Regions from separate parts of the Micromonospora sp. NPDC003241 genome, predicted to be linked through region 1. Evidence: riboswitches for the same ligand, from Rfam matches in the RefSeq annotation. Region 1 holds a riboswitch; each other region holds the start of a gene.
The links. Region 1 has a riboswitch for cobalamin ahead of ACWDVW_RS11160 (ribonucleoside-diphosphate reductase subunit alpha). Riboswitches for the same ligand answer to the same signal wherever they lie in the genome.
Positions count from the first base shown of each region.

Region 2: another riboswitch for cobalamin. It lies ahead of ACWDVW_RS28610 (ABC transporter substrate-binding protein); the one in region 1 lies ahead of ACWDVW_RS11160 (ribonucleoside-diphosphate reductase subunit alpha).
Region 3: another riboswitch for cobalamin. It lies ahead of ACWDVW_RS22860 (energy-coupling factor ABC transporter permease); the one in region 1 lies ahead of ACWDVW_RS11160 (ribonucleoside-diphosphate reductase subunit alpha).

Region 1 covers NZ_JBSFSO010000010.1:53,188-62,766, forward strand. The annotation lists gene ACWDVW_RS11155 (amino acid adenylation domain-containing protein) at 1-5,587, opposite strand, end outside; cobalamin riboswitch at 5,708-5,916, shown strand; gene ACWDVW_RS11160 (ribonucleoside-diphosphate reductase subunit alpha) at 6,053-8,428, shown strand; gene ACWDVW_RS11165 (ribonucleotide-diphosphate reductase subunit beta) at 8,425-9,477, shown strand.
Region 2 covers NZ_JBSFSO010000053.1:29,697-39,275, reverse strand. The annotation lists gene ACWDVW_RS28640 (GIY-YIG nuclease family protein) at 1-621, opposite strand, end outside; gene ACWDVW_RS28635 (Gfo/Idh/MocA family protein) at 768-1,868, opposite strand; gene ACWDVW_RS28630 (ThuA domain-containing protein) at 1,808-2,548, opposite strand; gene ACWDVW_RS28625 (CbiX/SirB N-terminal domain-containing protein) at 2,643-3,341, opposite strand; gene ACWDVW_RS28620 (ABC transporter ATP-binding protein) at 3,338-4,099, opposite strand; gene ACWDVW_RS28615 (iron chelate uptake ABC transporter family permease subunit) at 4,099-5,103, opposite strand; gene ACWDVW_RS28610 (ABC transporter substrate-binding protein) at 5,160-6,143, opposite strand; cobalamin riboswitch at 6,175-6,367, opposite strand; gene ACWDVW_RS28605 (alpha/beta hydrolase) at 6,870-7,406, opposite strand; gene ACWDVW_RS28600 (hypothetical protein) at 8,374-8,886, opposite strand; gene ACWDVW_RS28595 (DUF3885 domain-containing protein) at 9,270-9,579, opposite strand, start outside.
Region 3 covers NZ_JBSFSO010000032.1:24,785-34,363, reverse strand. The annotation lists gene ACWDVW_RS22870 (roadblock/LC7 domain-containing protein) at 237-656, shown strand; gene ACWDVW_RS22865 (DUF2267 domain-containing protein) at 661-1,065, opposite strand; cobalamin riboswitch at 1,191-1,365, shown strand; gene ACWDVW_RS22860 (energy-coupling factor ABC transporter permease) at 1,396-2,088, shown strand; gene ACWDVW_RS22855 (energy-coupling factor ABC transporter substrate-binding protein) at 2,085-2,414, shown strand; gene cbiQ (cobalt ECF transporter T component CbiQ) at 2,414-3,157, shown strand; gene ACWDVW_RS22845 (energy-coupling factor ABC transporter ATP-binding protein) at 3,154-4,050, shown strand; gene ACWDVW_RS22840 (alpha-glucuronidase) at 4,082-6,226, shown strand; gene ACWDVW_RS22835 (hypothetical protein) at 6,353-7,165, shown strand; gene ACWDVW_RS22830 (MerR family transcriptional regulator) at 7,204-7,938, opposite strand; gene ACWDVW_RS22825 (DUF6194 family protein) at 8,002-9,567, shown strand.

The DNA of each region.
Region 1 (9,579 bases):
TCGCGCCGGCCAGCCCGGGCCGCACCGCGCTGACCGACGAGAACCCGACCAGGGCGGCCCGATCGTGACCGTGTCGCCGCAGCGCCTCGGCGAGCAGGTGGGTGCCGCGTACCTTCGGGCCCAGCACGGCGAGCACGTCCTGGACGGACTTGGCGCGCAGGGTGCCGACCCGGACGATGCCGGCGGCGTGGAACACGGTGTCCACCCGGGGTGCGGCGGCGAGCAGGGCGTCCACGTCGGCGGCCACGGTCACGTCACACCGGTGGTAGGTCGCCGTCGCGCCCAGCGCGGTCAGTTCGGCCAGCAACGCTGCCGGTGCGTGGTCCGACCGACCGGCCAGCAGCAGGGTCGGTTGCTCCCGGCGGGCCAGGGACCGGGCCAACTCCGCGCCCACACCACCGGCACCACCGACGATCAGGTGCACGGCCCCCGCCGCGACGGGTCCGCCACCGGCAGGGTCGCCGGTCCGGTCGCCCGCCGACGGCACCGGGTAGCGGAACCGGCCCGCGTCCGACGTCACCGGATCGAGGAACCGGCCCAGCCGGCGTCCGCCGCGCCAGGCCACCCCGGTCGCCGCGTACGGGTCGGGTGAGGTGTGCCCGTCGGCGACTGCCGGGTCTGCGGCGACGGCGGACACCTCGTGCCGGACGGCGTCGACCCGGGCTGTCGTACCGTCCGAGGAGGACAGGTCCACGGTCTGCACGAGCAGGCCGGGACGCTCGTCGGCGAGCGCGGCGGCCAGTCCGGCCAGCACCGCCTGCACCGGCCGCCCACGCTCCTCGGTTGCGCCGGTGACGTGCACGTCCTCGGTGACCACCAGCAGCCGGCCCGGCCGGTCGATCCCCTCGTCGATCAGGGCGCGGACGGCGCGTACCTGGGCGGTGACGGCGGCGTCGAGCGCGGCCACGTCCGGTGTGTCGACCGCCGCCCCGGCCAGCAGCACGGTGATGTCGCCGTCCGCACCGGCCGCCGGGCCGGTGTGGACCTCGATCCCGTCGGCGGTGAGCGCGGCGGCCAGGTCGTCGGCGAACGGACCCCCCACCCCCGGGCCGCGCAGCCACACCCGCCGGGCCGGTACGCCGACCGCCGCCGGCACCTCCCGCCAGGCCACGACGTGCAGCGGTACGGCGTGCGCCGCCCCCGGTGGCGGAAAGGCGCGACGAGCGAACGGGTAGGTCGGCACCGGCACCCGCTGCCGCCCGCCGTACAGGGCGGGCCGGTCGAGCGGACCACCCCGGGCCCAGAGCCGCCCAGCCGTGGCCAGCAGCGACGCGGCACCGCTGGGCACCGCACCGGTCGGCTCGTACTGCACCGCGATCATCCGGACCAGGGCCCTGGTGGGTTCGTCGTCGCCCCGGCCGCCGCTGTGGTGCGTCGCCTCCGCTGCGCCGGTCCCGGCCGCCGTCAGCTCGGCGGTGCCGTCGGCGACGCCCAACTCGACCACGGTGTCGTACCCGTCGTCGTGGAGCCGCCGCCACGCCGCGCGCAGCTCCGCTCCGCTCGCGGTGTCGGTGGCCCACCGGACCGGCTCCGGTGGGTCCCACCGCCCGGCCGCCGCGCTGAACACCGGGACGCCCCGCAGCGCCGCGAGGGCGTACCCGTCGTCGTCCCGGTCGGCGTCACCGTTTTGGACGTGGGCCGGGTCGGCGAGCGCGACGGCACGCCGGACCGCGTCGGCGACGCCCAGCCCGCCCCCGGTGGCGGCTGCCGCCAGCTCACCGACCCCGTGTCCGAGCAGCGCGTCGGGCCGCACCCCCCAGGCGGCGAGCTGTCCGGCCAGGGCCAGGGCCACCACCACGCGTACCGGGGCGGTGACCCGCCGATCCGACCGGTCCGGCTCGTCGTCCAGGCACCAGGACAGCAACGGCCGTCCCGCCACCGGCCCGGCGGCGGCGCAGGCCCCGGTCAGCAGGTCACGGAAGACCGGGAGCCGGTCGTGCAGGTCGCGGACCGCAGGTGCGGCCGGCGATCCGTCGCCCGGGAAGACGAAGACGATCCGGGGCCGGCGGCGGACCGGATCGTCCCGGTACGCGGTCGCGGCAGCCGCCAACCGATCGGCCAGCCCGGTGCCGTCGGTGACGAGCGCCAACCGGTACGGCGCGTCGTCCCGGGCCGTCCCGGCGCTGGCGACCACGTCGGCCACGTCCAGGTCGCCCCGGTCGCGCAGGTGCCCCGCGAGGTCGTGGGCACTGCGCCGCAGCGCGGACGCCGACCGCGCGGTGAGCGTCACCAGGTGCGCGCCGGTGCCGGCCGGCGGCGGTACGGGCTCGCGGGGCGGTGCCTCGCGCAGCACGGCGTGGGCGTTGGTGCCGCCGAAGCCGAACGCGTTCACGCCGGCGACCAGCGGTCCGGGTGCGGTCCACGGGCGTGCCTCGGTGACCACCGTGAAGCCGGCGGCGTCCAGGTCGTACCGGGTGGACGGTCGGACGTGGTGCAGCGACGGCGGCAACTGCCGGTGCCGCAGGGCCAGCACCACCTTCAGCAGCGCCGGCATGCCGGCGGAGTTGAGCAGGTGTCCCAGGTTGGTCTTGACCGACCCCAACCAGCGGGGCGTGCCATCGGGGCGGCGCGGATACGCGGCGGCCAGCGACCGCGCCTCCACCGGATCACCGAGGCCGGTGCCGGTGCCGTGCGCCTCGACGTACGAGACGGCGGCCGGGTCGAGCCCGGCGTCCGCGTACGCGCGCGCGATGACCTCCCACTGCCGCTGCGGATTCGGGGCGAGCAGGCTCAGCGACCGGCCGTCGTTACCCACGGCGGTGCCGGCGACCAGCGCCAACACCGGGTCCCCGGCGGCGTACGCGTCGTCGGGGCGGCACAGGACGAGCGCCGCGCCGCCCTCGCCGGGCACGAAGCCGTCGGCGTCGGCGTCGAAGGCGCGACACCGCCCGGTCGGCGACAGCGCCTCGGCGGCGTCCAGCAGCCGGTAGGCGGTCTCGGTGAGATTGAGGTTCACCCCGCCGACCACCGCGATGTCGCACTCGCCGGTGGCCAGGCTGCGCGCGGCCAGGTGTAGTGCGACCAGCGCCGAGGAACAGGCCGTGTCCACCACGATCGCCGGACCGACCAGGTCCAGCGCCTGCGACAGCCGGGCCGCCACGAGGTTGCGCAGGTTGCCGACCAGCGCCGCCGGTGCGGTGACCGGACCGGCGGCGGCCAGCAGCTCCGGGAAGGCGCTCTCACCGACGGCGGCGAAGACCCCGACCCGGCGGCCCTGCCGACGCGGCCCGGCGTACCCGGCGCGTTCGAGCGCCTCGTACCCGATCTCCAGGAACAGTCGGGCGTGCGGATCGGTGAGCCGGGCCTCCTCGTCGGAGAGCCCGAAGAAGTCCGCGTCGAGCTGCATCGGATCGTCCAGGAAGGACCCCCAGCGGGGCCGACCGTCCTGCGGCGTCCACCGGTGCTCCGGGACCGGCCGCACCGCGTCGACGCCGTCGACGAGCCCGCGCCAGAACTCGTCGGGGTCGTCGGCACCCGGGAAGCGGCAGGCCATCCCGATGACCGCGAGCGGCGTCGCGCCGGAGCGGACGTCCTGCGACGCCGGGGCGCGCCCGTCGGGCGGTGCCGGTCGGGTCGTGGGCGGCCCGGCCAGGATGCGGTCGGTCAGCGTGGCGACGGTGGGGCAGTCCCGCAGGTCCGCCGGATCGAACGTGGTGCCGAGGGCGTCCTCCAGCCCGGCCAGCACCTCCATCGCCTTGAGCGACGAACCGCCGATGGCCAGGAACCGGTCGTCGGCCGCGATGGTGTCGGCGGGCCGGTCCAGGACCCGGGCCCAGACCGCCCGGACGACCTGCTCGACCCGTCGCCGGGACAGCGGCCCCGAATCGCCCGACGGCCGCGCCTCCGACTGCCGTGTCGGTTGCGTGTTCGCGGGTGCCCCCGGAGGTGTGTCGCCGGACGCGGACGTCCCCGGCAGGCTGGTCGCCGCCGGGTGCCAGCGGCGTTCCCGGTCGGCGAAGTCGCCGGCCAGGTAGCGTTCGCGCATCCGTCGCCGCCGCAGCTTGCCGCTGGTGGTCCGGGCGAACGCGCCGGGCGGCAGCGGCAGCACCCGTACGTCGTCGTGCCCGGCCGCCTCGGCGACCCGGGCCCGCGTGGCGTCGAGCACCACGGCCGCCCCGGCCGGCGGTCGCGCCCAGGCCACGAACACCACGATCCGCTCGCCGCCGGTGTCCGGGTCGGTGCAGCCGACCACCGCCGTCACCGTGGCCGGCAACCCGACGGTCGCGGCGGCCACCGCCTCCAGGTCGGGAGCGTGGAACGTCCGACCGTTGACGAAGATCACGTCCTTCGCGCGGCCGGTCACGCAGAGCCGACCGGCGCGCTGGAAACCCAGGTCACCGGTGTGCAGCCAACCGTCCACGAAGGTCTCCCGGCTGGCCTGCGGGTCCCGGTGGTAGCCGCGCGCCACGTTCGGGCCGCGTACCTCGATCAGGCCCACCCGGCCCTCGGGCAGCAGCCGGTGCCGCTCGTCGACGACGCGGACCTCACAGCCGGGCACCGGGTGCCCCAGGTCCATCAGCTCCACGGCGTCCGGGCCCGGCCCGGTGGTCACCGCGCGGCCCTGGCTCAGCGCGGCCCGGTCCAGCACCAGCGGCACGGCGACCTCTCCGGGCGGCGGGAAGGTCACCGCGAGGGTCGCCTCCGCCAGGCCGTACACCGGTCGCAGGGCGGACGGGGCGAGCCCGGCCGGGCGGACGTGCGCCAGGAAGGCCCGCCACACGGTGGGGGAGATGGGCTCCGCGCCCACCACCACGCACCGGACCCGGCTCAGGTTCAGCGTGGCGAGGAGGTCCGCCGGGACCCGGCGGACGGCCAGGGCCAGCGCGAAGTTCGCCGCCGACAGCAGGGTCGCGCGGTGCCGGTGGGCGGCGGTGAACCACAGCGCCGGGCGCTTGGCGAACGCCATCGGGGGTACGCGGACCTGGGTGCACCCGATGGCGAGCGGGGTCAGGTGGGTGCCGATCAACCCCATGTCGTGGAAGTACGGCATCCAGGTGACCAGGACGTCGTCCGGCCCGGCGCCACTGGCCAGCCGGGACTGATCCACATTGGCCAGCACGTTGGCGTGGGTCAACTCCACCCCGCGCGGCGTGCCGGTGCTGCCGGAGGAGAACTGGAGGAACGCCACGTCGGTCGGGTCGGCCGCGAACAGCTCCTCCGGTGGGGTGCCGGTCCGCAGGTCGGCCAGCCGCAGCACCGGGCCGTCCAGCCCGTCGGCGATCGCGTCGGTGGCGTCGTCCACCACGGTCACCGCGTCGGTGAGCAACTCGCGGACGGCGCGTACCCGGGTCGGCTCGGGTGGCAGCGGCACCGGGACCAGCCCGGCGGCGAGCGCCCCCCAGAACAGCGGCTGGAAGTCGTCCCCGGCGTCGGCGACCAGGATCACCGGAGTGCCCGGGGCCACGCCGGCGGCCCGGTAGCCGCCCGCCACCCGCAGCGCCTCGTCCCGCAACTCTCGGACGGTCACGGTGCGTTCGGTGCCGTCCTCGCGCACGTGCACGATGACCTGCTCGGGTCTGCGATCCGCGGCCTGGAGGAGGATGTCGAGCAGTGCCCGTCGGTCGCCGGGTCCGGCCGCTGTCTGCACGCGACGATGCTAGTGGGCATGATCGACAACCCGGCCGGCGGTCGGCGGGATGCCCGACATCTGGCACGCGACACGCCCGGCACAGCATCTGGTGTTGTCATCTTCGCGCCGTACCCATATATGGTGTGCCTCGTAGCTGGTTCGGCCGCCACTGAAACGGCGGTCGAGGCAAGAGGGAACCCGGTGGGAATCCGGGACTGCCCCGCAGCGGTGAGTGGGAACGACCGCCGTCATCACGCACTGGACCCGCCAGGTCTGGGAAGCGACGGCCAGTAGGCGCGAGCACCAGGCCCACGAGTCCGAAGACCTGCCAGCGCGCCGCACGCGACGTGTGCGGCGGTCGAAGGCCGCGTGGGACGGCCGACGCCACGAGCTGGTCAGTCACGGCAGCAGTGCCGTCGGTGACCGGCGGCGTCCTCCCGCGCGGACCCGACGATCTCGGGGACAGGCGTGAGGAGGGGGAACATGACGGTGACCCAGGAGCAGGCGGGGCCGGAGCAACGCCGGCACGTCATGCAGGTCCGCAAGCGGAACGGCGACACCGAGCCGGTGGACGTCAACAAGATCGTCAAGGCGGTGGAACGGTGGGTCGCCGACCTGGACGAGATCGACCCGCTGCGGGTGGCCACCAAGACCATCAGCGGGCTGTACGACGGCGCGACCACGGCCGAAATGGACAAGCTGTCCATCCAGACCGCGGCCGAACTGATCGGTGAGGAGCCGCAGTACTCGAAGCTGGCGGCCCGACTGCTGGCCGCGTACGTGGACAAGGAGGTCCGCGGGCAGCAGGTGGCCAGCTTCAGCCAGTCCATCCGGTACGCACACGACCTGGGCCTGATCGGCGACGAGACCGCCGCGTTCGTGGCCCGCAACGCGCGCAAACTGGACGACGCCGTCGACCCGGCCGGGGACCTGCGTTTCGAGTACTTCGGGCTGCGCACGGTCGCCGACCGGTACCTGCTGCGGCACCCGCAGACCCGGCTGGTGGTGGAGACGCCGCAGTACTGGCTGTTGCGGGTCGCCTGCGGCCTGTCCCAGACGCCCGGCGAGGCGATCGGCTTCTACCGGCTGATGTCCAGCCTGGCCTACCTGCCCAGCTCACCGACGCTGTTCAACTCCGGCACCCGGCACACCCAGATGTCCTCGTGCTTCCTGGTCGACTCGCCGCGCGACGAACTCGACTCCATCTACGAGCGCTACCACCAGGTCGCGAAGCTGTCCAAGTTCTCCGGCGGCATCGGCATCTCCTGGTCCCGGGTGCGCGGTCGGGGCGCCCTGATCCGCGGCACCAACGGCAGGTCGAACGGCATCGTGCCGTTCCTCAAGACGCTGGACGCCGGGGTGGCCGCGGTCAACCAGGGCGGCCGTCGCAAGGGCGCGGCCTGCGTCTATCTCGAACCGTGGCACCCGGACGTGGAGGAGTTCCTCGAACTGCGGGACAACACCGGCGAGGAGTCCCGGCGGACGCACAACCTGAACCTCGCCAACTGGATCCCGGACGAGTTCATGCGGCGGGTCGAGGCGGACGGCGACTGGTCGCTGGTCGACCCGTCGGACGCCCCCGAGCTGCCCGACCTGTTCGGTGAGGCGTTCGACGAGGCGTACCGGGCGGCGGAGAAGAAGGCGGTCAAGACCGTCAAGGCCCGCGACCTGTACGGGCGGATGATGCGGACGCTCGCGCAGACCGGCAACGGGTGGATGACGTTCAAGGACGCCTCGAACCGGCTGTCCAACCAGACCGGCGCCCCGGGCAACACCATCCACCTGTCGAACCTCTGCACCGAGATCCTGGAGGTCAACGACGACGCCGAGACGGCGGTCTGCAACCTCGGGTCGGTCAACCTGGGCGCGCACGTCACCGCGGACGGTGTCAACTGGGAGCGGCTGCGCGCGACGGTGCGTACCGCCGTGGTGTTCCTGGACCGGGTGATCGACATCAACTACTACCCGGCCGCGCAGGCGGCGGCGTCGAACCCGCGCTGGCGCCCCGTCGGGCTCGGGCTGATGGGGTTGCAGGACGCCCTCTTCACGCTGCGCCTACCGTTCGACTCCCCGGCCGCCCGGGAGCTGTCGACCCGGGTGCAGGAGGAGATCTTCCTGACCGCGTTGGAGACCTCCGCCGGCCTCGCCGAGCGGTTCGGCCCGCATCCCGCGTACGCCGAGACCCGCGCCGCCCGGGGCGAGCTGCACCCGGACCTGTGGGGCGCCGAGGTCGGCCAGCCCGAGCGGTGGGCTGCGCTGCGCGAGACGATCGGCCGGCACGGCCTGCGGAACTCGCTGCTGGTGGCGATCGCGCCGACCGCCACCATCGCCTCGATCGCCGGCTGCTACGAGTGCATCGAGCCGCAGGTGTCCAACCTGTTCAAGCGCGAGACGATGTCCGGCGAGTTCCTCCAGATCAACACCTACCTGGTCCGCGAACTGAAGGCGCGCGGACTGTGGACGGCCGCGATCCGGGAGCAGATCAAGCGCGCCGAGGGTTCCGTGCAGGGCGTCGTCGAGCTGCCCGCCGACGTACGCGAACTGTTCCGGACCGCGTGGGAGCTGCCGCAGCGGGCGTTGATCGACCTGGCGGCGGCCCGTGCCCCCTTCATCGACCAGTCGCAGTCGCTGAACCTGTTCCTGAGCGCGCCGACCATCGGCAAGCTCTCCTCGATGTACCTGTACGCCTGGAAGTCCGGGCTGAAGACCACGTACTACCTGCGGTCGCGTCCGGCGACCCGGATCCAGCAGGCCACCGTCGCCGTCACCCCGAGCGTCACGCCGGTCGTGGCGGTCAGCGACGACGAGGCGTTGGCCTGCTCCCTGGAGAACCCCGAGAGCTGCGAGGCATGCCAGTGACCACCGTCTCCGAGACCAGCACCAGCACCAGCACCGGCGTGGGGGAGCGGCACCTGCTGCTCGACCCCGGTATGGACCTGACCCTGCGGCCGATGCGGTACCCGCACTTCTTCGACCGCTTCAAGGACGCCATCAAGAACACCTGGACGGTGGAGGAGGTCGACCTGCACTCCGACCTCGCCGACCTGGCCAAGCTCTCGCCGGCCGAGCAGCACCTGGTGTCGCGGCTCGTGGCGTTCTTCGCCACCGGCGACACCATCGTCGCCAACAACCTCGTGCTCAACCTCTATCAGCACGTCAACTCGCCCGAGGGGCGGTTGTACCTCTCCCGGCAGTTGTTCGAGGAGGCGGTGCACGTCCAGTTCTATCTGAACCTGCTGGACACCTACGTCCCGGACGAGAAGGAGCGGTTCGCGGCGTTCGCGGCGGTGGAGAACATCCCGTCGATCGCCCGCAAGGCCGAGTTCTGCTTCAAATGGATCGACTCCATCTTCGCGCTGCGCGAGCTGCGGACCCGGGAGGACCGGCGGGCCTTCCTGCTGAACCTGATCTGCTTCGCCGCCTGCATCGAGGGCCTGTTCTTCTACGGCGCCTTCGCCTACGTCTACTACCTGCGCTCCCGGGGCCTGCTGCACGGCCTCGCCTCGGGCACCAACTGGGTGTTCCGCGACGAGTCCATGCACATGGCCTTCGCCTTCGACGTGGTCGACACCGTCCGCGCCGAGGAGCCGGACCTCTTCGACGCCGAGATGGAGCAGCAGGTCAAGGACATGCTGGCCGAGGCGGTCGAGTGCGAGGTGCAGTTCGCCGTCGACCTGCTGGAGCAGGGCGTCTCCGGCATGTCGCCGGCCGACATGCGGGAGTACCTTCAGCACGTGGCCGACCGGCGCCTGGCCGTGCTCGGCATCGCACCCATGTACGGCAGCGGCAACCCGTTCGCGTTCATGGAGTTGCAGGACGTCCAGGAGCTGTCCAACTTCTTCGAGCGTCGGGTCTCCGCCTACCAGGTCGGGGTGACCGGCTCGGTCAGCTTCGACGACGACTTCTGACCGGCTGAGACGGATCGCTGGTCCCGGGTGGCGTGACGCCGCCCGGGACCAGCGGCGTTCCGGCCCGGGCTCCGGCCGATGCCTGGCCCAATGGTCGTGTCG
Region 2 (9,579 bases), on a different contig from region 1:
GTAGAGCGTCTCCAGTGCGTACACGGAGAGGGTCAGCAGACGCGGATAGCTGCCCGCACCGGTGGACGGCAGCGCACTCAGCGACCAGTAGCTCAACTCCGTCAACTCCGGAGCGGGCATCGTCCGCCGGAGATAGGTGCCGACCAACCGGGCCAGCTCGGCGGTGAAGCGCGGGTCGGCACGCAGCCGGTCGAACCGGAGGCGGGTACGGCGGCGCAGGACCGGATCGTCCGGCCGGTCGTCGAGGCGTACCCGGTGGGGCTGGTCGTCGCTCAGCCAGGATCGCTGCCGCTCGGGAGGTATCAGAGCGTCCAGGTCGCTGACGCCGGTCCGCCCGGTGGTGTGCACGACGTTGCGCAGATGCACACCGGCACCCTCACGGGCACGGATCTGTCGACGCTCCACATCGTCCAGTCGGTCGTGCGGCACCCGCTGGAAGGCGATCTCGACGATGTCGGGCCAGGTCTTCCGGTGCGCGCCGAACCTCGACACCACGTCGACGGCCTGCCCCACATACCGCTCGCCGTCGGCGAAGGTCAGCTCGTACACCCCGCACCGGCCGGCGGCCCTCGATACCAGGTGCGCGATCGAGTTGAGCCCCTCTACCCTCAGCCGGTCCACCGATTCATCCACGCGGAACGATAACAAGGCTGGAATCCATCGCCGCCGCGTCCGTCGCCGTCGCGCTGGCCACCGCCCCCCGCCGCCTCGGCGGCAACCTCTCGCTGCTGGCCCCTGCGTCACCTGATCGCAGGGCTGAGATCAGGCTACCGGGACCACTCCTGCGCCGGGGTCAACGGGACGGGCGCGGGGCGTGCCACCGTCGTCGTCAGCTCGACTCGCCGGCCCTCGGCGGCCGACCGGAGCAGGGCCGTCATGACGTCCAGGACGTGCAGCGCCACCGCACCGCTGGCCCGGGGCGGACGCGCCTCGTCGGCCCCGACGAGGTCGATCAGGCCGACCCCTCGGGAGGCGGCGACGTAACCGGCCCCCGGTTCGAGAACGCGCCACCCGGGACCGCCGAGCGCCAGATGCCGGACCTCGCCGTCGAAGTTGTTCGGATCGGGTACGGCGAGGGTGCCGCTCTCCCCCTGCACCTCGATCGGCGCGGCCGTCGTCGCGACACCATCGAAACTGGTGGTGAGGGTGGACAGGGCGCCGTCCGCGTGTTCCAGCACCCCGCTCACGTGGGTCGGCACCTCGACCGGGATGCGCTGCCCGACACGGGGGCCCGAGCCGATGGTCCGGGTATCCCGCAGCCGACTCGCCGCCCCGATCACCGCACGTACCGGCCCGAGCAGGTGGACCAGCGCCGAGACGTAGTACGGCCCCATGTCCAGCAACGGGCCTCCGCCCGGGGCGTAGTAGAAGTCGGGGTCGGGATGCCACCGCTCGTGACCCGGGGTGACCATGACGGCCGACGCGGACAGCGGGCGGCCGATCAAGCCACCGTCGATCGCCGCGCGAGCGGTCTGCGTACCGGTGCCGAGCACGGTGTCCGGCGCGCAACCCACGCGGACGCCGGCCGACGCCGCCCGGTCGATGAGTGACCGGGCCTCCGGAAACGTGACGGTGAGCGGCTTCTCGACGTAGACGTTCCTGCCGGCGTCGATCGCCGCGCCCGAGATCTCGGCGTGCGCCGCCGGGATCGTCAGGTTCAGCACCGTCGCCACCTCGGGGTGGTGGAGCAGCCGCTGGACACTCACCGCCTCGGCCCCGGGAACCGTCGCGGCGGCAGCGGCGGCCCGGGCCGCGTCCAGGTCGGCCACCGCGACGACGCGGACCCGGGGATGCTGGGCGAGCGTGTTCAGGTACGCGCGGGAGATGACCCCGAGACCGACGATGCCGACGCCGTGCGGGTCGCCCACAGCATTCCCCTCTCGATGACGGTACGGACGCTCGGGTGCTCCAGCACGTCGAGGCTGTGTCCCGGAGTCGTCACGACGATCCGCCCGGCTCCCCAGGTGCGGGTCCAGATCGCCGGCGAGGTGACCGGCCGGTGCCACGGATGCCACGCCCGAGTCGGGTGGGTGGTGGTGGCCAGGACGTCGATCAGGTCGTCGTGCAGCACCCAGTACTGCTCGGTGACCAGGTCGAAGTCCTCGATCCCGGCGGTGATCGGATGCTCCCGGCCGAGGTCGGTGATCGTGACCGAGTGCGGCAGGAAGCTGTCCTTCTCTCCGCCGCTCCGGTCACACGGCTCGATTCCGGGGTGGACGGCGAACTGGCCGCCCACCAGGTGCAGGTAGTCCGAGGAGGCCCGGAACGAGTCGACGATGCCGCCGTGCCAGCCCGTGAACCCCGTACCGTCGACGACCGCCGCCGCCAGACCCGCCACCTGCTCCCCGGTGATCTGCGACATCGTCACGCACTGCACGATCAGGTCGGTGGCGGCCAGTTCGTCGGCGTCGGCGTAGACCTCCGTCGACTCCTCCACCCGTACCGCGTATCCGCTGCGTTCGAGGAACGGGACGAAAAGCTCCGTCGCCTCGACCGGCCGGTGCCCCTCCCACCCGCCCCGGACCACGAGGGCTCTCCGCCGCACCACACCCGCTCCTCCCCCGACCCGTCGCCCCGGACCACTTCGCCCGGGCCGACGCCCGCACCGTGACGACCATCGATAACCGTACCGGGCTACGCCGTCACGAGTCGCGTGGACGTCTGCCGTCGACCGGTGTGCCGTCGCGCAGGTGGGTGTCGGCGATGAGGACGGCCAGGTCCGCGTCGACGTGTTCGTACCAGGTGTCGTCGGGATACACGACGACGAGCGGGCCGAGGTTGCAGGGGAACAGGCAGCCGGTCGCGGTGACCAGGACGTCGTCGTCGCCGAGGCCGTTCGCCTTGAGGCGGCTACCGAGGGCGGCGGCGACCTGACTGGCGCCGTACGCGGTGCAGCGCGGCCCACGGCACACCAGCACGTGGCGGCGGTGTCGGGTGATCTGCGACCAGGCCGGGCTGCGGAACGGTCCGGGGTTGCCGTCGAGCGTGGTGTGTTCGCCGGTGACGGCGTCGCTGACCGCCGTGACCAGCGCCGGCTGTTGCGCCAGCGGCGGGGCGAGCAGGACGCGTACCTGCCGGTCCCGGGTGGCGCGCCAGTGGGCGACCGCGCGGCGCAGCCAGGTGTCGAGGTACCGGTCGGGCGGTAGGTGCACGGCCACGAGCAGGACTTCGCCATGCTCCGGGACGGCGTCGAGGGCGGTGTGCAGAGACGGCTCGGCGCCGTCGAGGAAACAGGCCCGCACCGGTACGCCCATGGCCTCGGCGACCGTCGCGGCGAGGCGGTGGATCGCGTCGTGGCCGCCGTGGTGGGTCGCCCCACGCGAGACGAGCAGGACGTTCATGCCGCCGGTGCCCGGTAGGTGATGAGCGGGCGTCCATCGTGCACGGTGACGTCGGCGTCCACGGCGTACACGTCGGCGAGCAGCGCGGGCGTCAGCACGTCTGCAGGCGGTCCGGAGGCGACGACCCGGCCGTGGTGCAGCACCACCACGAGGTCACAGAACATGGCGGCCAGGTTGAGGTCGTGCAGTGCGGCGAGAGTGGTGACGGCGCTGCGACGGACCAGGCCCAGCAGTTGGAGCTGGTGGCCGATGTCGAGGTGGTTGGTGGGCTCGTCGAGCAGCAGCAGTTGCGGTTCCTGGGCCAGGGCCCGGGCGAGCTGGACCCGTTGGCGTTCCCCGCCGGAGAGCGTCTGCCAGCGGCGGTGGGCGTACCCGGTCATGTCGACGCGGTCGAGCGCGTCGGCGGCGGCGGCCCGGTCGGTGTCGGTGTCCGACCAGCGGGAACGGCGGTGCGGAGTACGGCCGAGCAACACCACGTCGAGGGCGGTCAGATCGAGGTCGGTCTCGGCGTACTGGGCGAGCAGGGCCATCCGCCGCGCCACGGTGGCACGCGGCAGCCCGGCCACGTCGTCGCCCGCGACGGTCACGGTCCCGGATCGGGGGGTGATCAACCCGGCGACGACCCGCAGCAGGGTGGTCTTGCCGGACCCGTTGGGGCCGAGCAGTCCGACCAGGGTGCCGCGCGGCGCCGAGCAGGTGACGCCGTCGAGGAGTCGCGCGGCCGGCACCGACCACGAGACGTCGTGGATGTCCAGCATCAGGTGTTCCGGTCCCCTCGGCGCAGCAGTAGCACGAACGCGGGCACCCCGAGTAGGGCGGTCAGCACGCCCACCGGTAGCTCACGGGGGTCGAACAGGGTCCTGGCCGCGGTGTCCACCCAGATCAGGAAGATCGCTCCGGCGAGGACGACGACCGGCAGCAGCCTGCGGTGGTCGGGTCCGGTGAACCGCCGCACGGCGTGCGGCAGGATCAGGCCGACGAACCCGATCGCGCCGCTTATCGAGACCAGCACGGCGGTCAGCAGCGCCGTGGTGACCAGCAGCAGCCACCGGACCCGCCGGACGTCCACGCCGAGGGCGGCGGCGGCCTCCTCACCGAACGCGAACGCGTTGAGCGCGCGGGCAAACCGGAGGATCACGGCGAACCCCACCGCGAGCAGCGGCGTCGCCCACGCCAGTGCGGTCCAGCCGACGCGGGCGAGCGAGCCGGACAGCCAGAAGGTGATGGTCTGGGTCGCGTGCGGGTGGGCCGCCCAGATGATCACGAACGTCGTCAACGCGGCGCACAGCTGCGCGACGGCGACCCCGGCCAGCACCACCCGGGTCGGTCGCAGCACCGCACGCCGACCGGCGGCGGCGACCACGACGGCGAACGCGGCGAGCGCCCCCACGAACGCGCCCCCGGTGAGCGCCGCGGCACCCGCGCCGAGGCCCAGGACCAGGACGGCCACGGCACCCAGCGACGCCCCCGAGGAGACACCCAACAGGTACGGGTCGGCGAGCGGATTGCGGGTGACGGTCTGCATGACCGCCCCGCAGGCGGCGAGGCCGGCCCCGACCACGGCGGCGCCCAGCACCCTCGGCAGCCGCAGTTCCCACACGATGTGGTCGCGTAGCAGCGGCACGTCGGCGCTCGTCAGGCCGAGATGATTGGTGATCACCAGCCACACGGTGCCCAGCGACAGATCTGCCGGCCCCACCGTCACGGCCGCCGCCACCGACAACACCAGGCCGACCGCGAGTACGACCACCACGGCCACCATGCGCACCGCTCGGACCGGCTTCGCCGGAGTCTGCGCCGGCCGGGTGGTGACGGTGGTCAGCTGCTCGCCCCGCCGACGCCCCGGGCCAGTGCCTCCACGGCGAGTACGTTCCGCACACCGGCCGAGGTGGAGGAGAAAGCCAGGGTGACGTACCGCTTGCCCTTGACGGCGGGCAGGTCCTTGAGCGCCGGGTGCTTCTCGAGGAACGCCTGCTTGTCGGCGGCGGTGTCCCAGCTCGCGTCGACGAGCACGATGACGTCCGGGTTGCGCTCGACGACCGCCTCCCAGTTGGTGTCGGCCCAACTGCCGGTCAGGTCGTCGAAGATGTTGGTGACCCCGGCCGCAGACATGATCATGGCTGGGCCGCCGCAGCAGGCGCCGGCGCTGGGCGCGTCGTTGCCGCCGTCCCACCACAGCACCCGCGTACCCTTCGCATCCGCCGACACGTCCGCGATGCGCTGCTTCTGGTCGGCGATCAGCGTCTCGGCCCGCTCCGCGACGCCGAAGATCGCGGCGATCTCCCGGATCTCGGCGAACACGTCGTCGATCGCCAGCTTCGCCGGTCGCGTCTCCTTCGGACAACCGGCGGCGGAGACGTACGTGCCCACGCCGAGCTTCTGCCACTCGGCACGGTCACCGGCCCCCTCGTCGCCGAACGCGCTCGCGAAGGAGCCGTAGACGAAGTCGGGCTCAAGTTCGAGCAACTTCTCCTTCGACGGGTACTCCTTGGCCAACACCGGCACCTTCGCGTACGCGGCGGCGTACTCGGGCAGCACCTGGTCGTCGAGGTAGGCGGTGCCGGCCATCCGGTCCTCCAGGCCGAGCGCCAGCATGATCTCGGTGGCGGGCTGGTTCATCGTGACCGCCCGCGCCGGAGGGCTCGGGACCGTGACCGGTATGCCGCAGTTGGTGACCGATACAGGCCCGGCGGCGGACGCCGTGGCAGCCGGATCACTGTCGCCGGTCGTGGCGCAGCCACCCACCAGGACGAGTACGACGGAGAGCGGCGCGGCAACGCGCCAGGACGCAGGGAACCGCATAGCGGGACCACCTTCCAGCACCTCGTGGACGGGTCGTACAGGTGCCGTGGCCGGTCTCCTGGCTGACGGGTGGTGCGCTGGCGACCGGCCTTCCCAGGCATACGCCCAGTGACCTTGCGGTGGCCTCCAGCATCCCGATCACAGTGGCGAGGGCCGCACCGGTCTCACACCGGCTTCCCGAGCACCACGGCGAAGTCACCCTAACCAAAGCAGGCAGCACCGTCAGTGGCCTAGATCATGGCGAGAGTCCACGTCGGCCCAGTGTGCCCGCTCACCCGAGGTGCCGTCGGACCAGCCAGACGCAGCACGCTCCTGCTGTTCTGCACTGCCGTAACGGCCCCGATCGCGGCAGACGAAGCACATAGACGCACTGCCTCCGCAGACGCCTAGCGCACTTGACTGGGGGTCAAGGGGTCGTCGGTTCGAATCCGGCCGTCCCGACGCAGGTCAGAAGGCTGACCCGGATATCGGGTCGGCCCTTTTCGGCGTTCTGGGGACCACACCGGTCAAGTGCGCCACTCGGTAGCCCTCCTTGACCGCTGATCAAGTCTCAAGTGTCCAGCCGGGATGACTTCCGAATCATTTGCTCTGGATCAAGGCGGCCCGGGCCAAGGTCGTTCGGTTGGTGAGGCGCTCCACCTTGTCCCCGTCCGGGGATGCTGGACGGCCTGGCGACTGCTCGACGAGGAGATCCGCTTCTAGGTACCGGTAGCCGTACAGCTACGGCTAGCTTGGCCAGCCGATCGAATCGAGGAACTCCTCGACGGCGACTACGACCCGGCCGAGGACTGCGATCGATTCGGTAAGCGGGCCGGGTACGTACATGCCGTGATCCGCACCCTCCACCTCCAGCACGTGGGGTGACAGCCGGCGGGCCAGGTCGCTGTCCCAAACTTTGTCGGCAGTGCCACCCACGAGCAGGAAGGGCGCGTTCGAAAGGCGCAACGCATCAGCGACCCATGGCAGGGTGAGCAAGGGCGTGAGCCACACGGCGGGCAAAGCTCTTTCGGCGGCAATCTTTGCCGCATTCGTGCCGAGCGACTTGCCGATCAGCAGTGGGCGGCCGCGGAGAGTGTCGATCAGTGGAGTGATCTCAGCAGTGACCCAGCCCTCGATTTCCGGCTGATCGAACTTCGGAAACTCCTGGGACCACGAGTACCGATGCACCGTTGCGCCTCGCTGTTCCGCTACATCGCCGGCATACATCAGCAGGGGAGCACTCGGTCCGAACCTACCGCCGGGAATCACGACAGCGTCAGTCACGCGGACGACCATACCTAGTGCTTTGACCACGAAGGTTCGCGGTGTTGGGGTCAGGCTGCCTGATCATGCGGATCGTGTTTATGACGTGTGTGGACGTGCGGCGAATCGTCCTGGGGGTCAAGGGGTGTCGTCGGTTCGAATCCGGCCGTCCCGACGCAGGTCACAGGTGCACATTCGATTGATGGATGCGCCCTTCCTGGTGTTCTGGGACCAAGATCAGTCAAGTTGGCTGCATCTAGCACTCCTTGACCGGTGGTCAAGTCTCAAACGTCCAGCCGGAATGCCTGCCGAATAGTTCGCACGCTGGATCAAGGCGGCGCCGGCCCGGCCCGCCAGCGAACCTCCGGCCGGCCGCACTTGGGACGACCAAGCCCTTGACGAACTCGGGGCTCCGCCCCGAACTCCGGCCCGACTGCCCGACTGCCCAACGGGGAAACTAGGACCGTTAACGTCTACCCGCCAGACCGTTCCTTCCGGAGGTACTGTCGGATTTCCGCCCCGAGGGCGCTCGCCGCGGCCAGCGTGAAGAGGCTCCGCACCACCAAGCCCACTCCGAATGATCCCCGGCTCAGGTGATCGTCGACATTGGCGGCGCCGAAGAGCATCAGTCCGGCGCGCATCAGCGTCTCGCGCCGATGACGACGGGCAGGGGCACCTTCCACCCCTACCTCGGGATCTCGCCGGACGTCCGTTCATCCATAGCGGTCAGGGTAGACCCACGCCCCTGACTGCGACGAGAGGCGACGAGGCATGGCACGGTCCCCGGCGAGAACGTCCCCCTCCCATGAAGGACCCGAACACCGACCTCGTGGCGAGATCGCCGAGAGTGTCAGCGTCCGGAAGCTAGGCGGGAACCACACGGTGTGCGCGATGGTGGTCGGCATGCCGTCGACTAACGGCCTGATCTTGGGGATAGCGAGCGTGACGTGCGTGGACGGTGCGTCCTGGGGGTCAAGGGGCGGCCTTGTTAGTCGTTGCACACCGTGTCGGCGTACCGGGCGAACTCCTCAGGCGTGTGAAGCGCGGCGACGTAGCCGCCGGGCTCCCCGCCCTTCCATCGCTTGGTGAGGATTACGGCGGAGCCCGTCTGGCCGCGCAGTTCGCCGATCCGGAACGGAAAGTCCTCCACGGCGCCACCGTCCTTGTTCCAGGCGCGCAGGTCGTAGATCTGGGTGTCGTCTAAGGTGGGCGGTGCCAGCTTCGTCTGCCATCCGGCCGCTGGGTCGAGCAGCACGACTTCCTCTGTGGTGCGGGCGCTATGGCCGGGATCCCGCTCTAGCTCGATTACCTTGTCGGTGACCCCACCGTCGTCTCTGCCGACGTAGAGAGTAATCGCGTCGGTCCCGGCCTTACCCCGGCACCAGTCGAATACCCCGACCAGTCGGCCATCGGCGTCCAGTCGCACCCCGACCGCGCCCTCGGTGACCGCGCTGCAGCCGGTCAGCCCGGCCAGCATCAACGCGCAGATCAGTACCAGCATCCCTGTCCGTCGCATCCCGTCAGCGTGAGCATCGACGGTCACCAGGTGATCACAGCAAGAGTTCGGCTTGACGACGTCGAGGCTCTTTGCGTACGGATGGGTGCTGACGATCAACGGCGGTCAGCCCGACGCGACAGCTACCGTGGCGGCGCTGTTCAAGCCAGGTCATCGCCCGCGTCCACACTCGGGTTGGGGTCAGCTCCCGGGGACCAGGAAGGGACCACACGGTGTGCGCGATGGCGGATAGCACACCGTTGACCACGCGGCCTGATCTTGGCGATGGTGTGCGTGGCGTGCGCGGACGTGTGGCGAAGCCTCCCGGGGCACGTTGAGGCTGGCTGGCGCTGCTGGACCAGCGTTCACGGGGTACGGACTGACGGCAGCTAAAGCCCGGACGGCTGCGGCGAAAGCCAATCCCGGTGCTGTGTCTTCAGGGCGTCCCGGTGCTCTCCGGTCGACAGAACGACATCAGCTCCACCGTCGTAGGGGTGATACAGCCAACGAAGATCAGTCGGCGCGAGGATCACGTTTGCCAGTTCATCGTCGGCGACAGCCCTCAACAGGACGTCAAGCACGTCCGGTCGCCAGGAGATCGTCTCGGCGTAGAGCTGGGTATAGGCGCGGCACTCAGGCTCTTCCTCGAGGTCTTCCAGCAGGGTCTGCCAGTGCCATGCCGACGGCGCGACCTCCGAA
Region 3 (9,579 bases), on a different contig from region 1:
CCGTACCCGGACTGGTGGGGTTGCGTGGTCCGGTGCTGTCGTCCTGAGCGGTCATTACCGTCGGTCAGAGGAGCGATTCCCGGCGTGATCGAGCCGTCCGACCCGTCCGATTAGGGTGACCAGCGTCGTCGTACGTTAGGGGGATCAGGGAACAGGATCAGGGGGAGTGTCAGCCCCCTGACGCCGGGTCTTCTCTGGTACGAACGTAGGAGTTTCGACGAGAGGACAGCGCCCTTATGACCCATGCCCTGGTCACCGCCGAGAACCTCAACGCCGCGCTCGACGACATCGTGGATCGGGTGCCCGGCGCCAAGTTCGCGGTGGTGCTCTCCCCGGACGGCATCATGCTGGGGGCCTCGCGGGGCATCGACGAGGAGATCGCCGAGCAACTGTCCAGTGTGGTCTGTGGGCTCCAGGCGCTGGGGCTGGCCGCTGCCCGACTGTGCGGTGAGGGTGAGCTGCACCAGGTGGTGGTGCAGATGTCGCGGGCGTTCCTGTTCCACGCCACCGCCGGCAACGGGGCGATCCTCACCGTCGGTATCGACGGCTCGGCGGAGGTCGGGGACATGGCGTACGAGGTCGCCCTGTTCTGTGCGCAGGCCGGCGATCACCTGCCGGTGTACGTGGAGCCGGCGCCCCACCTGACCGGGCGGTGATCCGCTAGCCGCGGTCGCGCTGCGCGTCGTACGAGGGCGCCGGGTTGGCCACCTGCCACAGTTCGGCCGGCAGGTTCGCGATGACGTCGTCGTAGTCGGCGGGGGCGACGTCACCCCGAATGGTGTCCATCACCGCCCGGATGCCGGCCTCGGCCAGGTCGGGGTCGACGTCGGCCCGGCCGCCGACGCGCTGGACGAACACGTCGAGCCCGAACCGTTCGGCGGTCTCGCTGGGCGCGAACGTGTACGCCCGCAGCCCTTCCGGGAGTTGGTCGGCCAGGTCCCGGGCCTCGCCGCCGTCGATCCGCTCGGCCAGCGTGGTCAGGGTGGCGCGCGCGATGGCGGTCGCCTGCTCCGTCGACGCGCCGGTGCGGTTCGCCACGGACTCGATGAACTCGTTCTCGTCCAACCCGCCGGCCCCCTTCTCGCAACGGATCTGGCGTCTACCCGGGAATCGTCGTGACAAACGGCACTCTTCACCCGAGTACGGCCGCTGGGGCATCGACGAGTCTTGTGCGCCGGTGCGCGGAACGGATAACGTCGCGCCGTCGCGGTAATGGGAAGCCGGTGTGAGACCGGCGCGGCCCTCGCCACTGTGACCGGGGAGTTCACTCCGACTTGTACGCCACTGGGTCCGTGGAGGACCTGGGAAGGCCGGAGTTCGCGACGATCCGGGAGCCAGGAGACCGACCCCGACGTGTGATCTCGTCCACGAGGTGTTGGAAGGGGAGGTCGACTCATGCACATCGCTGAGGGCTACCTACCACCGGTGCAGGCGGCGGCATGGTTCGCGGTCTCGACACCGTTCGTCATCCACGGTGCGCGCAACCTGGTCCAGCAGGTCCGCGCGAACCCCGACGCGAAGCTGTTGCTCGGCGCGGCCGGGGCGTTCACCTTCGTCCTGTCGGCGCTGAAGATCCCTTCGGTGACCGGCTCCTGTTCCCATCCGACCGGTGTGGGTCTCGGCGCGATCCTGTTCCGAGCCCCCGTGATGAGTGTGCTCGGCACGATCGTGCTGCTGTTCCAGGCACTCCTGCTCGCCCACGGCGGGTTGAGCACGCTCGGCGCGAACGTCTTCTCGATGGCCATCGTCGGCCCCTGGGTGGCCTTCGGCGTGTACGCGCTGATCCGCCGGCTCGGTGGCGGCCTCGGCATCTCGGTGTTCTTCGCCGCCGCCCTGGCCGACCTGGCGACCTACTGCGTGACCAGTGCCCAGCTCGCGCTGGCCTTCCCCGATCCGGATTCGGGCTTCGTCGGCGCGCTGGCCAAGTTCGGGTCCATCTTCGCGGTCACCCAGATCCCGCTGGCGATCAGCGAGGGGCTGCTCACCGTCCTGGTGGTGCGGTTGCTGGTCCGGGTGAGCCCGCAGGAACTGCGCCGGCTCGGCATTCTGCGCCGTCCGGCCCCGACGACCCAGGGAGCGGTGGCGTGAAGTCGTTCGGCCGGACCAACCTGTTGTTGCTGCTCGCCGTGGTGGCGTTGGCGGTGGCGCCGCTGGTGCTGGGGCTCGGCAGCGGCGAGGAGCCGTTCACCGGTGCCGACGCCCTCGCCGAGGAGGCGATCGTCAACGACCACCCCGACTACGAGCCGTGGTTCAGCTCGATCTACGAGCCGCCGTCGGGCGAGATCGAGTCGGCGTTGTTCGCGCTCCAGGCCGCCCTCGGCGCCGGGTTCCTCGGCTACTACTTCGGGGTCGCCCGGACCCGGCAGCGGCTGCGTGGCGAGCAGACCGCGACCGGGGAGAAGACCACCGACTAGTGCTCGCGTTGGACGTGGCGGCGTACGCCAGCCCCTGGCGGCGCCGCCACCCGGCGGAGAAGGCCCTGTTGGCCCTGGGCCTGTTGGGGTGCGCGTTGCTCCTGCCACCGTGGCCGGGTGCTGCGGTGGTGGGCCTGACCGCGGCGGCGGCGTTGCTCGGGCCGGCGGCGCTGCCGCCGCGCCTGCTGGTCCGGGCGGCCCGGACCCCGCTGTTGTTCATCCTGACCGGCTCGGTGCCGATGCTGGTGGCGGTCTCCGGCCCGACGCGCGTGCGGTGGGCGCCGGAGGGGCTGGCGACGGCCGCCGCGACCGCCGGTCGGGCCTGTGCCGCGCTGCTCTGCCTGCTGCTGTTCGCCGCCACCACGCCGCTCGCCGACGTGCTGCCCCGGTTGCAGCGTCTCGGGGTGCCGAGCGCGGTCACCGAGGTGGCCGCGCTGATCTATCGGATGTTGTTCCTGCTGTTGGAGAGCGTGCACGCGGTGCGGCAGGCCCAGGCGGCCCGGCTGGGGTACCGGACCTGGGCCAGCACCTACCGGTCGCTGGCCGGGCAGGCCGGTGCGGTCTTCGTCCGGGCGTTCTCGCTGGCCCGGCGTTGGGAGGAGGGGTTGGCGCTGCGCGGTTACACCGGCTCGTTGGCGGTACGCACCGAGGTCCGTCGGCCGTCGGCGGCGTTCCTGACGGTCACCGTGCTGCTGTTGGCGGCGGTGGTGCTGGCCACCCGGCTGCTGGTGGCGCTCGGATGAGCGGCGACCCGCCCCCGGAGCTGCGCGAGGTCGGCGACCCGCCGCTGTTGGAGCTGCGCGGCGTCAGCTTCGGGTACGAGGCGGAGCGGCCGGTGCTGACCGACGCCGACCTGCGGGTGCCGGCCGGGCGGCGGATGGCCGTGCTGGGGCCCAACGGCGGTGGCAAGACGACCCTGTTCCGGCTGATGGTCGGCGCGTTGGCCGCCGACGCGGGCACGGTGCTGGTCGGCGGGGTGCCGCTGCGTCGGACCCGGGCCGGGCTGCTCGATGTCCGCCAGCAGGTACAACTGGTGCTCCAGGACCCGGACGACCAGTTGTTCGCCGCGACCGTCTTCCAGGACGTCTCGTTCGGGCCGGTCAACCTCGGTCTGGACGACGCGCAGGTGCGGCAGCGCTGTGCCGAGGCGCTGGCGGCGTTGGAGATCACCGACCTCGCCGACCGCCCCACCCACCTGCTGTCGTACGGCCAGCGCAAGCGGGTGGCGATCGCCGGGGCGGTGGCGCTGCGGCCCCGGGTGCTGATCCTGGACGAGCCGACCGCCGGGCTCGACCCGTCGGGGGTGGAGGCGCTGCTGCGGACGCTCGACGCCCTGCACCGGGCCGGCACCACGCTGCTGCTCGCCACGCACGACGTGGACCTGGCATACCGGTGGGCCGACGAGCGGGTGCTGGTGGCGGGTGGCCGGATCCGGCAGGGCGTGACCGGTGCCGAGCTGGGCGGCGGGGACCTGCTCGACGGTGCCGCGTTGACTCCGGCGTGGGCGCCGGTGGTGCACCGGCTGCTGGACCGCGTACCCGACCTGGCCGGTGCCCGGCCACGGACCCCGGCGGAGTTGGCCCGGCTGTTGGACGCTCTGGTCGGAGCCGGCCGAAAGGTTCCGGAAGGACCTTGACGCATCGATCAAGATGGTTACGATTTGCGCAATGCGACGGATTCGCCCGGAGCTCACCGGCCCCGACCCGACCGACGTCCATCCCGCCTGGCTGCCGCCGGCCGCGTTTCGCGCCGTCGGTTCCCGGCACACGCTCGTCCACGGCGACGGCCAGCTCGTCGACACGGTGCTGCACGAGGTCCGACTCGCCTGCGCCACGCACGGCGGCACGGTCCGCCGCTGCGCCGACGGCCCCCCCGCCGACCTCGTCCTCGCCCTGACCGAGACCGCCGGGCGTCCGGGCGGGACCGCACCCGCGACCGAGCCGTCCGACCGCTCACCGTCCGTCGTGGACGAGGACGGGACGCGACGGGTCCTCGACGCCGCGCGGGCCGACCTGGCCGCCGCCGGGGGTGGGCCGCTCGGCGACGAGGGGTACGCGGTCGTCCGCCACGGTGAGGTCACGGTGGTACTGGCCGACGCGCCGGCCGGACTGCTCCACGGACTGTTCCACGTCGTCCGGCTCGGCGAGTCGGCGTTCGGCGCACCGCATCCGGCGCGGGCGTACCGGCCGGTGATGCGGCGACGGATGCTGGACCACTGGGACAACGTCGACGTGCACCCGGTGATGGGCCAGGTCGAGCGCGGGTACGCCGGTGGGTCGATCCTCTGGCGCGACGGCCGGGCACACCCGGACCGGGCGCGGGTGCGGGCGTACGCGCGACTGTTGGCCGCGTGCGGGATCAACGCGGTGTCGGTGAACAACGTCAACGTGCACGCCACCGAGGCGCGGCTGCTCACCGACCGGCTCGACGACGTCGCCGAGATCGCCGACGACCTGCGTCCGTACGGCATCCGGGTGCACCTGTCGGTGAACTTCGCCGCGCCGGTGATGGTCGGTGGCCTGCCCACCGCCGACCCGCTCGACGAGAAGGTGCGCGCCTGGTGGGCCGAGACCACCGCCCGGGTGTACGCCCGCATCCCGGACTTCGGCGGTTACCTGGTGAAGGCCGACTCGGAGGGGCAGCCCGGCCCGTTCAGTTACGGCCGCGACCACGCCGACGGGGCGAACGTGCTGGCCGAGGCGTTGGCGCCGTACGGCGGCGTGGTGCACTGGCGGGCCTTCGTCTACAACCACCGGCAGGACTGGCGGGACCGCTCCACCGACCGTGCCCGCGCCGCCCACGACACCTTCGCCCCGCTCGACGGGAGCTTCCGGGACAACGTCGTGGTGCAGGTCAAGCACGGTCCGGTGGACTTCCAGACCCGGGAGCCGGTGTCGCCGGTGATCTCGGCGATGCCGGGCACCCGGTTGGCGGTGGAGTTCCAGGTGACCCAGGAGTACACCGGCCAGCAGCGGCACGTCTGCTATCTGGCGCCCTGGTGGCACGAGGTGCTGCGGTTCACGCCGTGGGGCGACGACGGGCCGACGGTCGCCGACGTGGCCGCCGACGGGGGTGGGCTGGCCGCCGTCTCCAACGTGGGCGACGACCTGTTCTGGACCGGTCATCCGCTGGCCCAGGCCAACCTGTACGCGTACGGGCGGCTCGCCTGGGATCCGCGCCTGCGTCCGGAGGACGTGCTCGACGAGTGGATCGACCTGACCTTCGATCCGGCGGCCGGCGCCGATCCGGAGCTGTTGCGCCGGACGCTGCACGAGATCATGGACGACTCGTGGCGCACCTACGAGCGGTACACCGCCCCGCTGGGGGTGGGCTTCATGGTGCGACCCGGGCACCACTACGGCCCGGACGTCGACGGATACGAGTACACCCCCTGGGGCACCTATCACTTCGCCGACCGGGACGGGGTGGGCGTGGACCGTACCCGGGCCACCGGCACCGGCTTCACCGGCCAGTACCCGCCACCCTGGTCGCAGGTGTACGAGTCGCCTGAGCAGTGCCCCGACGAACTGCTGCTCTTCTTCCACCACGTCCGCTACGACCATGTGTTGCGCAGCGGCAGCACGGTCGTGCAGCACATCTACGACACCCACTTCGCCGGGGTGGCGGAGGTGACGGCGATGAGTGACCGCTGGGCGGCGCTGACCGGGCTGGTCGACCCGGTCGTGCACGCCCGGGTGGACGAGCGCCTCGCCGAGCAGCAACGCAGCGCCCAGGAGTGGTGCGACCAGGTCAACGCCTATTTCCACCGTAAGTCCGGAGTGCCGGACGCGTACGGTCGCCCGCTGTACTGAGCGTGGGCGGGGTCGGTGCGGGTTGACCGACTCCGGTAGCGTGTCGGCGGTCTGCCTGGGGGAGGTTCCCCAGCGTTGTCCAGGGAATGGGGCTGTCAGTTGTCACTGTCCAAGAGGGTCGCCGTCGTGGCGGTCTCCGCGCTCACGGCACTCGCGATGACCGCCTGCGGTGGCGGCGGCGGTTCGTCGTCCGACTCGGATGCTGCGGCGCAGCCGAACGTGCTGGAGCAGCTCGCCAAGGACCTCAAGGGGTCGCTGCAGAAGACCGTGGAGAAGACCGAGTCCAGCGACTCGGTGACCATGTCGATGCAGGGCACGGCCGCCGGTGAGAAGATCACCGCGCAGGGTGTCATCGATCTGCGTGACCCGATCAAGGTCGAGATGACGACCACCGACTCGGACGGCAAGCCGACGACCATCCGGATGATCGAGACCGCGGTCTACGTCGAGGTCCCGGAGGCCGACCGCGCCAGCATGGGCGGCAAGCGCTGGCTGAAGATCGATGTGGGTGCGGCCGGCGCGCAGGCCGGCATGGACTTCACCAAGCAGCTTGAGGACGTCGACCCGACCAAGCAGGTCAAGGCGCTGCTCGCCAGCGAGAACGTCACGGTCGTGGGCGAGGAGAACGTGAACGGGGTGGACACCGTCCACTACACCGTGACCCAGTCGATCCAGGAGTACCTCCAGCAGGTCGACGCCGAGATGCGCAAGGGCGTCGAGCAGGAGCTGGCCAAGCAGGGCGTCAAGGAGATCACCATCGACCTCTGGGTCGACGGGCAGTACCAGCCCCGTCGGGCCAAGGTCGTCACCGGCAACCTCGGCGACATCACCGTCGACTACACCGACTACGGCAAGCCGGTGAACATCGAGACCCCGCCGGCGGCGGAGACCACCGACTTCGCCGAGATGATGAAGGGCCTCGGGGACCTGACCTCCTGACCCGGAACCACCACGACTGCCCGGTCGGTGAGTACCCCTCACCGGCCGGGCAGCGTCGTCTCCGCCGGAAGATCCAGGTACGCGGCGAGTCGCGCCGCGCCGGTGAGCAGGTGCCGGCCGCGTACGGTGAGCCGCTCCCGCCAACCGCGCAGCGAGGCGGCGAGCGGGGCGGCACCCCCGGCGGCGCGTACCCGGCGGAGCACGTCGGCGATGTGGTCGAGCCGGTATCCGCCGCGCCGCAGCAGGTGGGCGAGTTCGGCGTCCCGCACGTCGTCGGGGGAGTAGACGCGGTAGCGGGTCGCCGGGTCACGGTCCGGCCGCAGCACGCCGGCCCGTTCCCACTTGCGCAGGGTCGCCGGCCGTACGCCGAGCCGGTGCGCCAGGGCGCCGATCGGCAACCCCTCCCGGCGGCGCGGTTCGGGCGCGACCCCGGTGAGGACCGCCACCGCCGTCTCGACCGCGTCCAGGGTCTCCCGGTCGCGGCGCAGCAGGGCGTGACCCTCGTCGATCACCCGCAACGCCGTGTCGATCTCGCCCCGGTGCACGGCGCGCATGATCTCGCCGCTCGCCGCGTGCCCATGCCCCGGGATCAACGCCAGGTACGCGTCGAGCGCCCGGGCGTGCCGCTCGGCGTATCGGCGGTACCCGCTCGGACTGCGTTCGGCGGGCGGTAGGACCCCGTCCCGCTCGTAGTTGCGGACCGCCTGCGTGGACAGGCCGTACGGACGGGCGAGGTCGACCGGTCGCCGTACCCCGCTGTTTGAGGGTTGCACCACGTTCACCGTGCCATCTTGCTGGAAAGTCTCAATGGGCGGTTCAGCGATACGGTCGATGGAGTGACGAATCTCCTGGACCTGCTTCCCGTACCGCCGACCCTGCTCGCGCTCGGCGAACCGACCCACGGCGAATCCGCCTTCCTCCAGATCCGCAACGAGCTGTTCCTGGCGTTGGCGCAGCGCGGCTACCGGTCCATCGCGCTGGAGAGCGACCGGGCCGCCGGCCTGGTCGCCGACGAGTTCGTGCGGGGCTCCGCCACGGTGACCCTGGACCGCGCCCTCGCCGAGGGGTTCAGCCACGGGTTCGGCGACGTCCCGGCCAACCGGGACCTGCTGGTGCGGATGCGCGAGTACAACGCGGGGCGGCCGACGGCCGAGCGGCTGAGCTTCCACGGCTTCGACGCCCCGCTGGAGATCACCGGTGCCCCGAGCCCCCGCACCTTCCTGCTGCGCGTCTGCGAGTTCCTGGGCCAGGACCGGACGGCCGAGATCGACGCCCTGGTGGGGGACGAGGCGCGGTGGAGCGACCAGGCGGCGATCTGGGAACCGGGGCGGTCGGTCGGCGACACGCCCGAGGCGCACCGTCTGCGGGTGCTCGCCGACGACCTGCTGACCGAGCTGTACCTGCACGCTCCCCGGCGGCCGGGCGGCTGGCGGGCGGCGTACGCGCAGGCCACGTCTGCGGTCGCAGTGCTGCGCTACCACGCGGCGGCCGCCGCGCCGCTGGGCCGGGAGGAACGCTTCGCCCGACTGGTGGCGGTCCGGGACGCGCTGATGGCGGAGAACCTGCTCGCGATCCGCGCGGCCGAGGCGGACCGGGGCCCCACCCTGGTCTTCGCGCACAACCGGCACCTGCAACGCGACCCGGGCACGATGACGATGGCCGGCACCGAGGTCACCTGGTGCAGCGCCGGTGCCATCGCCGGCTCGCTGCTCGGCGACGGGTACGCGGTGGTGGTCGGCAGCCTCGGCGTCAGCCCGGCACTCGGCATCGAGGCACCCGAGCCCGGCTCCTTCGAGGCGGCCCTCCAGCGCGACGGCGACCTGCCCCGGTACGTCCCCGTCGCGGCGGTGCGTCCCGCCGGAAAGCGCAGCCACGACTACCGCTACTTCCCGCTGGAGCAGGCGACCGTGGACCACGCCGACGTGCTGCTGCACGTGCCGACCGGCACCGACCCGGCGATGCTCGCCGCCCGGATTCTGGCGCTGCCCGACACCACGCAACTGGTCGCGAGCGAGGAGAACGGTGCGCCGGAAGGTGCCTGGGGCGACCGGTTCTTCTCCGTCGGCCCGGATCACCGCCGGCCGTTCGCCACCATCGTGGAACGCGACGTGCCCGGCTTCGACGAGGACTCCGGACTCGACCGGCCGGGTGTCTTCCGGCTCAACCTCGACCTGGGCCGGACCGAGTTCGCGCGACTGTTCGGCTTCCCGCCCGCCGACTTCCCGCAGCACCGGCACGAGTACGACTTCGCCCGGCTGGACACCGTGCTGCCGCATCCCGCTTACGCCCGGCAGGGCTTCGCCAGCATCGTCATGCCCGGCCCGCAGATGCTGCCCGAGATCGACCGGCTGCTGGCGATCGCCCACGCCCGCGCCGTCGCCCGTGGTGAGCGCTCGGGGTGAGGTGTTAGGAGG